One region of the Peribacillus sp. YIM B13482 genome, then DNA from elsewhere that is predicted to be linked to it. Evidence: riboswitches for the same ligand, from Rfam matches in the RefSeq annotation. Region 1 holds a riboswitch; the other holds the start of a gene.
What was found. Region 1 has a riboswitch for lysine ahead of ACFX4L_RS00575 (amino acid permease). Riboswitches for the same ligand answer to the same signal wherever they lie in the genome.
Positions count from the first base shown of each region.

Region 2: linked by a shared signal. The riboswitch ahead of ACFX4L_RS01960 (aspartate kinase) and the one ahead of ACFX4L_RS00575 (amino acid permease) in region 1 are both predicted to bind lysine.

Region 1 is NZ_JBHZPF010000001.1:103,098-107,537, forward strand. Features, by position in the region: partial or broken gene ACFX4L_RS00565 (metal ABC transporter permease) at 80-330, opposite strand; gene ACFX4L_RS00570 (LacI family DNA-binding transcriptional regulator) at 785-1,747, shown strand; lysine riboswitch at 2,002-2,187, shown strand; gene ACFX4L_RS00575 (amino acid permease) at 2,284-3,735, shown strand; gene ACFX4L_RS00580 (glycoside hydrolase family 13 protein) at 3,784-4,440, opposite strand, start outside.
Region 2 is NZ_JBHZPF010000002.1:83,535-87,974, reverse strand. Features, by position in the region: gene ACFX4L_RS01975 (electron transfer flavoprotein subunit alpha/FixB family protein) at 1-9, shown strand, start outside; gene trxA (thioredoxin) at 216-530, shown strand; gene uvrC (excinuclease ABC subunit UvrC) at 633-2,405, shown strand; lysine riboswitch at 2,467-2,643, shown strand; gene ACFX4L_RS01960 (aspartate kinase) at 2,733-3,965, shown strand; gene ACFX4L_RS01955 (YslB family protein) at 4,029-4,440, opposite strand, start outside.

The sequences.
Region 1 (4,440 bases):
AATAAAATCACAACTATATCGAAGAATAGTTTACAAGCTTCATGAAGTTATCTGCATGGAGCCTGCAGAAAGGGGGAATTTAACATGTGCCTCCTTTGATTTTCTCCAATTTCAGCACACTTCTGACCAATCCATGGCTTGGGGAAAAGAGAAAGGCCAATCCAACCATCCAACCGGATATCGAGGCATCCAAAATGGCAGCTGAATAATAACCGATGACTTAATTTAACACCCCGACCACTATACTGACAATATCATTCTACTTAACCGATTTGTCAGCAGATAAGCCGTTGCGGCAGGTATGATGAGCATTCCAACTACTAAAATGGAGAGTGCTTTTCCTTCGGTACATGAAACGTAATGATGAAGTTATATTTATATTGTGGAGTTTTTATGGTGAATATAAACTAGGGGAGCTTTTTCTAATGTTTATGATGGGACGACGTGAAATTCACGAGTAAAAGTGTGTATTTCAAGAGTAAACGCGGATTTCTCGACGGGCATCTGGCATTCCATGTGCATTGCCAATCATTTTTCCGGCTTTTTTAAAGAAACTGCCAAGTACGCCAATCCCAATTCGATTCCGCAAAGTACAAACAGGCTGATTAAAGTTTGGAACATCCTGATCTCCTCCTCCGCTAAGACTTAAACCAATCTTAAAGGATGAAACCCATACCAGAACAAGACCTTATTTGAAGAAATCTTCAGCAGCCATGATCTGTTCTCTTGCTCTGAAATGGGTTTCATACGGTACAATATAAAAAAAAGAAAAAATGGTGATCCCATGACAAACATTAAAGAAATTGCTCAATGTGCTGGTGTATCTATCTCAACAGTATCCCGTGTATTGAATAATCATCCTTATGTAAGCTCTGATAAGAGAGAGAGCGTTTTACAAGCCGTTGATCGCTTGAATTATTCGAGAAACATCAACGCCATTCATCTTTCAAAAGGCAAAACAAATCTTATCGGCATCATCATCCCCTTCACCAATCACCCATATTACGGGGCAATCGTTAACGGAATTACTAAACAGGCAAATGCAATTGGGTGTCATATAGTGATCTTTCAAACCCATTATGAAAGAGAGAAAGAAATCCAGGCTTTGAATATGCTGCAAATGAAGCAACTCGATGGCATTATCGTTTGTTCAAGAATTTCGGAAATGAAAATCCTCTTGGATTATCAAAAATACGGACCTATTATCTTATGTGAGGATACAGCCCAGGCTGAATTCTCATCCATCAGCATTGATCATTATGCAGCATTCTCCTGTGCCCTTGAATACGTGATTTCTAAAGGATATAAGAAAATTGGATACAGCCTCGGCCGTAAAAAGAGCAGGAACAGTTCTCTTCGAACAAAGGCCTTTAACGATATCATGAGTAAACATCAACTTATAAACAATAAAGAATGGTTGTTTGAAGGCAGTTATCACATCAAAGACGGTGTAAAGTTGTTTGAGGATTGGCATTCGATGATAAACAAACCTGAAGCCATCATCATCACTAATGATGACACGGCTGCTGGATTCATGCTCACCGCTAAGAAATCGGGTATGAGGGTACCTGAAGATGTGGCCATTCTGGGCTTCAATAATGATAGCCTGAGTGAGATGCTGGACATCACGACCATTTCCTTGCCTCTGGAATGGATTGGAAAAATGGCAGTGGATCTATTTGAGAATCCCGAATCGGTCCAACATGTAAAATTGGACTACGCCCTTATAAAAAGAAGGACCGTTTAATAACGGTATTGTTATCAGAATGGCTTTACTTTTATATATCGTTTCCTCTTCCAATCTTTCGAGAACTAGGAAAGAATAACCACATAAAATAATCATTGCGATATCCAACAAGTTATTTTATAATTTTGATATAGTAAAGTTTACTCAGTTACTAGCATTCTATTAGCGATTGCATAATTTTTCATGAGTACCATCGTACGGCCAATTACAAGCTGGCGTTACGATTTAAGAAAATTGAATACTTCCTCATTTACCGATGAGTTAGAGGCTGCAGCTTATAAAAGTAGAACGGACGAGATTCTGGAAAATTCAAGACTCCGTTTGAAAGGATAAGTTGCCGAAGTTAGGGTATATTCCATGTATATTCTCGCTGGCGGTGTCACCGAACAGGAACATCACTGTCACGTTTTTTCAAAAAAGCGTGGGGAGCTATCTTCGGAAGGATAAACGGGTTTATTATAAACAGCCGTCGATCTTTTTCGACTGCTGTTTTTTTATATTTCGTTCCCTTCCAATAAAAAGGAGTGTAACATCAATTGCCAAATTCACAATCAACATCAAGCCCCACTGAATTAAAAAGGAGCCTGAAGGCGCGGCACTTAATGATGATTTCATTAGGTGGAACGATTGGAACAGGTTTATTTTTAGCAAGTGGCGGTGCCATCCATTCAGCCGGACCCGGCGGTGCCTTGGTGGCATACGCGGTCATCGGCATCATGGTTTATTACTTAATGACAAGTCTTGCAGAAATGGCAGCATTCATGCCAGTGGCCGGTTCGTTCCGTGTCTATGCATCCAAATTCGTCGATCCGTCTTTCGGTTTTGCGATTGGATGGAACTACTGGTATAACTGGGCAATCACCATTGCCGCTGAATTAGCAGCCGTTGTCTTAATTATGAAGTTCTGGTTTCCTGATACTCCCTCCTTCATCTGGAGTGCTATTGCGTTAATCACTATGTTTCTTATCAATTACATGTCCGTTAAAGGTTTTGGGGAAGCAGAATTCTGGTTTGCCATGATCAAAGTCGTGACAGTCGTCATTTTCTTGATCACTGGTGTTCTGATCATTCTCGGAATCATGGGTGGAAAAGACCCTATTGGTTTTTCCAATTTCACAATGGGCGAAGGTCCCTTTAATGGAGGGTTCTTCACGATTCTAGGTGTATTCATGGCTGCCGGCTTTTCATTCCAAGGAACAGAATTGCTTGGAGTGACGGCTGGTGAAAGTGAAGATCCAGAAAAGAATATCCCTAAGGCGATCAGATCCGTTTTCTGGCGCATCATCTTATTCTATATCCTTGCCATTTTTGTAATTGGAATGATCATTCCGTTTACGGATTCACGTTTATTGAGTGAAGATGTTGCCGTAAGTCCCTTCACGCTCGTATTTGAACGGGCTGGCCTTGCATTTGCTGCATCCATCATGAACGCGATCATTTTATCATCCGTACTTTCCGCCGGTAACTCAGGCATGTACGCTTCAACCCGTATGCTCTGGGACTTGGCACGTGATGGGAAAGCACCAAAATTCCTTGGCAAGTTAGATAAAAGAGGAGTACCCGTGAATGCACTTATCGTGACTTCTTTAGTTGGCTGCGTTGCATTCTTAGCATCATTTTTCGGAGATGGTGTCGTTTATATTTGGTTATTAAATGCTTCAGGCATGGCAGGATTCGTCACCTGGGTCGGGATTGCGATCGCCCATTATCGATTCCGCAAAGCCTACGCAGCTCAAGGCCTTGATATGAATGCTTTACCATACCGGGCCAAAGGCTTCCCATTCGGGCCAATATTCGCCCTTGTCCTATGTATTATCATTATCATCGGACAAGGCTATCAAGCTTTCAGCAGTAATGGGATCGACTGGAATTCAATGTTCGTTTCCTACATTGGCTTAATTCTATTTTTCGTCCTATGGTTCGGCTATAAAATTAAACATAAAACGAAAGTCATTCCTCTTGAGGAATGTGACCTTAAATCAAAATAATACTAAAAAGGACCTGGTCTTCTCTAACGGAGAAAACCAGGTCCTTTTTCATTTCAAATGATACACACGACATTCATATGGACGCAGAGGCATTCTCGAGATTCCTTTTTCCCCCTGTTCATAATTACCGATCAGCCTTGTAGCAGAATATGAATTTAGCTCTTCAGGCAAAGAATATGCGGCATGCTCCTCCTTAAAGTTGCATAGCACTAACAGCTTTTCATCTTCAAACGTTCTCGTATAGGCAAATATTCGTTCATCATCTGGACAGAGCAGTTCAAAACGGCCATAAACGACAATTTCATGTTTTTTGCGTAATTGGATAAGCCTTTTATAAAAATGAAAAATAGAATTTGGATCATTGTAGGCTTTTTCTGCATTAATCTCGGGGAAATTGGGATTGACCTTAATCCAGGGAGTCCCTTTCGTGAATCCTGCGTTCCGGGAGTCATTCCACTGAACCGGTGTCCTCGCATTATCCCTGCTTCGGGCGTGAATGGCTGACATCATCCGCTCTTTTGACCAGCCATGCGAATTGACGAGTTCGTCATATGAATTCAACGTTTCAATATCCCGATATTCATCAATGCTTTCAAATGCAACATTGGTCATTCCCAGCTCTTCCCCTTGATATATATAAGGTGTACCTTGAAGCATATGAAGACAGGCGGCAAGCATCTTTGCGCTTTCAATACGATACTCTCC
Region 2 (4,440 bases), on a different contig from region 1:
AACGCTTAATAGAAAAAAATGAAGGGGCAAGACATTTGGCAAAAGCCGATACATGTCTGGCCCCTTCATTTTTTGGTGTTATTCGGCAAGGCTTGAGCCTGCATATTTACTCTTTTTTTGGACATCCTACCACTGAAGCAAAATATTGGCGTCGATTCTAGCAACGATGGTATACTGTCTTTAGTTATTTGAGTAAATTTGAGGAGGAAATATATATGGCTATTGTAAATGCAACTGACCAAACTTTCACTACAGATACTAACGAAGGTGTAGTTCTTGTCGATTTTTGGGCTCCATGGTGCGGACCTTGTAAAATGATTGCTCCTGTTCTTCAAGAGCTTGATACTGAAATTGGCGATACAGCGAAAATCGTAAAAGTGGATGTAGATGAAAACCAAGAAACAGCTGGGAAATTCGGTGTGATGAGCATCCCGACACTAATCGTCCTTAAAGACGGTGAAGTGGTGGATAAAGTGGTTGGTTTCCAACCTAAAGAAGCACTTGCTGAACTTATTGCAAAACACGCGTAATAGCAAGATAGCTAAAAAAAGCTTCAAGTCTACGGACTTGAAGCTTTTTTCGCTATCTTGATATATAATAATTGTAAAATGGGAGAACAGGAGGCTGAATGCATGAACCAACAAATAAAGAATAAACTTGCCCTTCTTCCCGATCAACCTGGTTGTTATTTAATGAAAGATCGTCAGGGAACAATCATATATGTAGGCAAAGCGAAAGTGTTGAAAAATCGTGTCCGTTCTTATTTCACGGGATCTCATGATGGAAAAACCTTGCGGCTGGTGAGTGAGATAGAGGATTTCGAATACATCGTAACCTCTTCCAATATCGAGGCTCTCATTTTAGAGTTGAACTTAATCAAAAAACATGATCCAAAATATAATGTCATGCTTAAGGATGATAAGACGTATCCTTTCATCAAGCTGACGGCGGAACGGCATCCACGTCTAATTATTACGCGTAAAGTCAAAAAAGATAAAGGGAAATATTTCGGTCCATATCCGAATGCTTTTGCAGCCAACGAAACGAAAAAATTGCTCGATCGCATCTATCCCCTTAGAAAATGCAATACCTTACCGGATCGCGTGTGTCTTTATTATCACCTTGGCCAGTGCCTGGCCCCATGTGTATATGATGTTGAGGAACAGGAATATAAAAAAATGGTGGATGATATCAACCGGTTCTTGAATGGCGGACATACTGAGATAAAAAAAGAACTGACTGAAAAAATGCTAGAGGCATCAGAGGAGCTCGATTTCGAGAGGGCCAAGGAGTATCGTGACAAAATTGCCCACATTGATATTACGATGGAGAAGCAGAAAATGATGACGACCGATTTCATCGACAGGGATGTATTTGGGTTTGCCTATGATAAAGGCTGGATGTGCGTTCAGGTATTTTTTGTCCGACAGGGTAAATTGATCGAAAGGGATGTTTCACTTTTTCCTGTCTATGATGAACCGGAACAGGAACTTCTTACATTCCTCGGTCAGTTTTACGAGATTACCAACCACTTTAAACCAAAGGAAATCCTGCTGCCTGAGTCAGTGGATGCTGAAATGGCCGAAGGTCTGCTAGGTGTCAAAACGATTCACCCGAAACGGGGATCGAAAAAAGACATGCTTAAATTGGCGAATGAAAATGCCTCCATCGCCCTTCAGGAAAAATTTTCATTGATTGAACGGGATGAAGAAAGAACGATCAATGCGGTGGAAAACCTCGGGAACCAATTAGGGATCTACACCCCGCATCGAATTGAAGCTTTCGACAACTCGAATATCCAGGGAAGTGACCCTGTTTCCGCATTAGTCGTGTTCATTGATGGGAAACCGGAAAAAAGGGAGTACCGTAAATATAAGATCAAAACGGTCCAGGGACCTGATGATTATGAATCGATGCGTGAAGTGGTCAGAAGAAGGTATTCACGAGTATTGAAAGAAGGGCTGCCGCTTCCGGACTTAATCATCATTGATGGAGGAAAGGGACATGTGGAAGCTGTAAGGGATATTTTGGAGAATGAATTAGGCCTTGATATACCACTTTCAGGTCTCATTAAGGATGAAAAGCATAGGACTTCACAATTAATGATTGGAAATCCGCTTGAACTCGTACCTCTTGATTCACGGAGCCAGGAATTTTATCTATTGCAAAGAATTCAGGATGAAGTGCATCGGTTCGCGATTACGTTTCATCGCCAGCTACGCGGGAAAAACGCGGTTCACTCCCAGCTTGATGATATTCCGGGAGTCGGGGAAAAGCGGAGGAAGCAATTATTAAGGCATTTTGGGTCATTGAAGAAAATCAAAGAGGCCACGGCCGAGGAAATCATGGAAGCTGGCATGCCAAAAGGGGTAGCAGAGGGAATCGTTAGAAAATTACAAGAATAATCTTGCTGCAGGCAATTCTCTATGCTATGATAAGAAGGAATTTTTAACTAGACAACTTAAAAGTGCTGATAGAGGTGCGGAATTCAAGAGTAAAAACCTGGAGAAGTATGAGCTTCCATGAAAGGTTTTGAAAGGGGATGACGCCGAAGGAAGACAAGACTCATACCTTGTTTTTCTGGTCTGACATTTAATAAATGGCGGATTGTCAGGGTTTATGCCCTGGAGAGCTATCTCACTGTGTTTACAGTATTGGATATGTGATCACAGCAATGAGATATTTCTCATTGCTTTTTTTATTGCCTAAAAAGGTAGAGAGGGTGCATTAGGATGGCATTAATCGTTCAAAAGTTCGGCGGGACATCCGTCGGAAGCGTAGAAAAAATTAAAAATGTTGCCAATCGGGTAATCGAGGAAGTGAAGAATGGAAATGAGGTAGTCGTCGTTGTTTCAGCTATGGGGAAAACCACGGATCAATTGGTTTCCATGGCCCGGGATATTTCCGGAACACCGAGCAAGAGGGAAATGGATATGCTATTGACTACGGGGGAACAGGTCACGATATCCCTGTTAACGATGGCATTGATTGAAGAGGGACATGAAGCCATTTCGTACACTGGCTGGCAGGCTGGCATGCAAACGGAATCCGTTCATGGGAATGCCCGGATTTTAAACATCGATGCCACGAGGATTCAAGCTCAGCTCCAGGAGAAGAAAATTGTGGTCGTTGCCGGTTTCCAGGGGAACGATGCAAATGGGGAAATCACGACCTTAGGACGAGGCGGTTCCGATACGACGGCAGTTGCCATCGCTGCAGCGCTGAATGCGGATAGATGCGATATTTATACGGATGTAACGGGTGTTTTCACTACGGATCCACGCTACATAAAAGCCGCGCGTAAACTCCAATCCATTTCTTATGATGAGATGCTGGAACTTGCCAACCTAGGGGCGGGCGTCCTTCATCCAAGGGCTGTAGAATATGCAAAAAATTATCAAATTCCGCTTGTAGTCCGTTCGAGCATGGAGAGAGAATCAGGAACGATCATTGAGGAGGAAGCAACTATGGAAGAAAACTTAATTGTACGCGGCATTGCTTTTGAAGACAGTATTACAAGGGTCACAATATATGGATTGCCCCAATCACTTGGTGCATTATCCACAATTTTCACGACACTTGCGAAAAACCGGATTAATGTGGACATCATCATTCAAAGCATGACAGCCGAGGATACGACCAATCTATCATTTTCCACAAAAAGTGAAGATACGCAAGCGGCCTTGATCGTACTGGAAAACAATAAGGAACAATTGTCATTCGACCGAGTCGAAACGGAGGGCGGATTGGCCAAGGTGTCCATCGTCGGATCTGGTATGGTTTCCAATCCAGGAGTGGCTGCCGAGATGTTTGAAGTGATGGCCAATACAGGCATCCAAGTGAAAATGGTCAGCACATCTGAAATTAAAGTCTCGACTGTCGTCAATGAAAAGGAAATGGTGAAGGCGGTCGAATCTCTTCATGAAGCATTTAAACTTGGGCAGCATGCAAATGTGCTAGCTTGAGAGTAAGGAGTCCAATAAAAAACAGACTTCCGGTAAAAAGGGTAAGTCTGTTTTAAGGGCTCATTAGATTTGATCTCTGGGATCCCATTGAATGGTGAATATCACTTTTTTTGCGCGGCGTTTGATTTCTTCCGTTGATTCGCTTAGGAACTTTTTTTGCAGTGTAAACTGCTCGGCAAGGAAACCGGCTTCAAGTTGGAAGTGACAGTCAGGATGTAAATCCATACGGCGGCTGATTATTTCACCCGTCAGTGATAATTCCATCTGGTTTTTCGTATACTTCATGATTTCCAGGGTGCCCCATCCCGCGCTCTGGAAAAATTCAATAACTTCTTGATCGCCATTTAATGGGAATTTACGTGCTAACTGTTTACCTGCCCAATAGAGGATTTGATTAGAGTCTTTTCCGAGAATATCGTTCAATAGAACTTCTCTGATTAATTCGTATCCGAAAGCTGGAACTTGGAATTCTTCA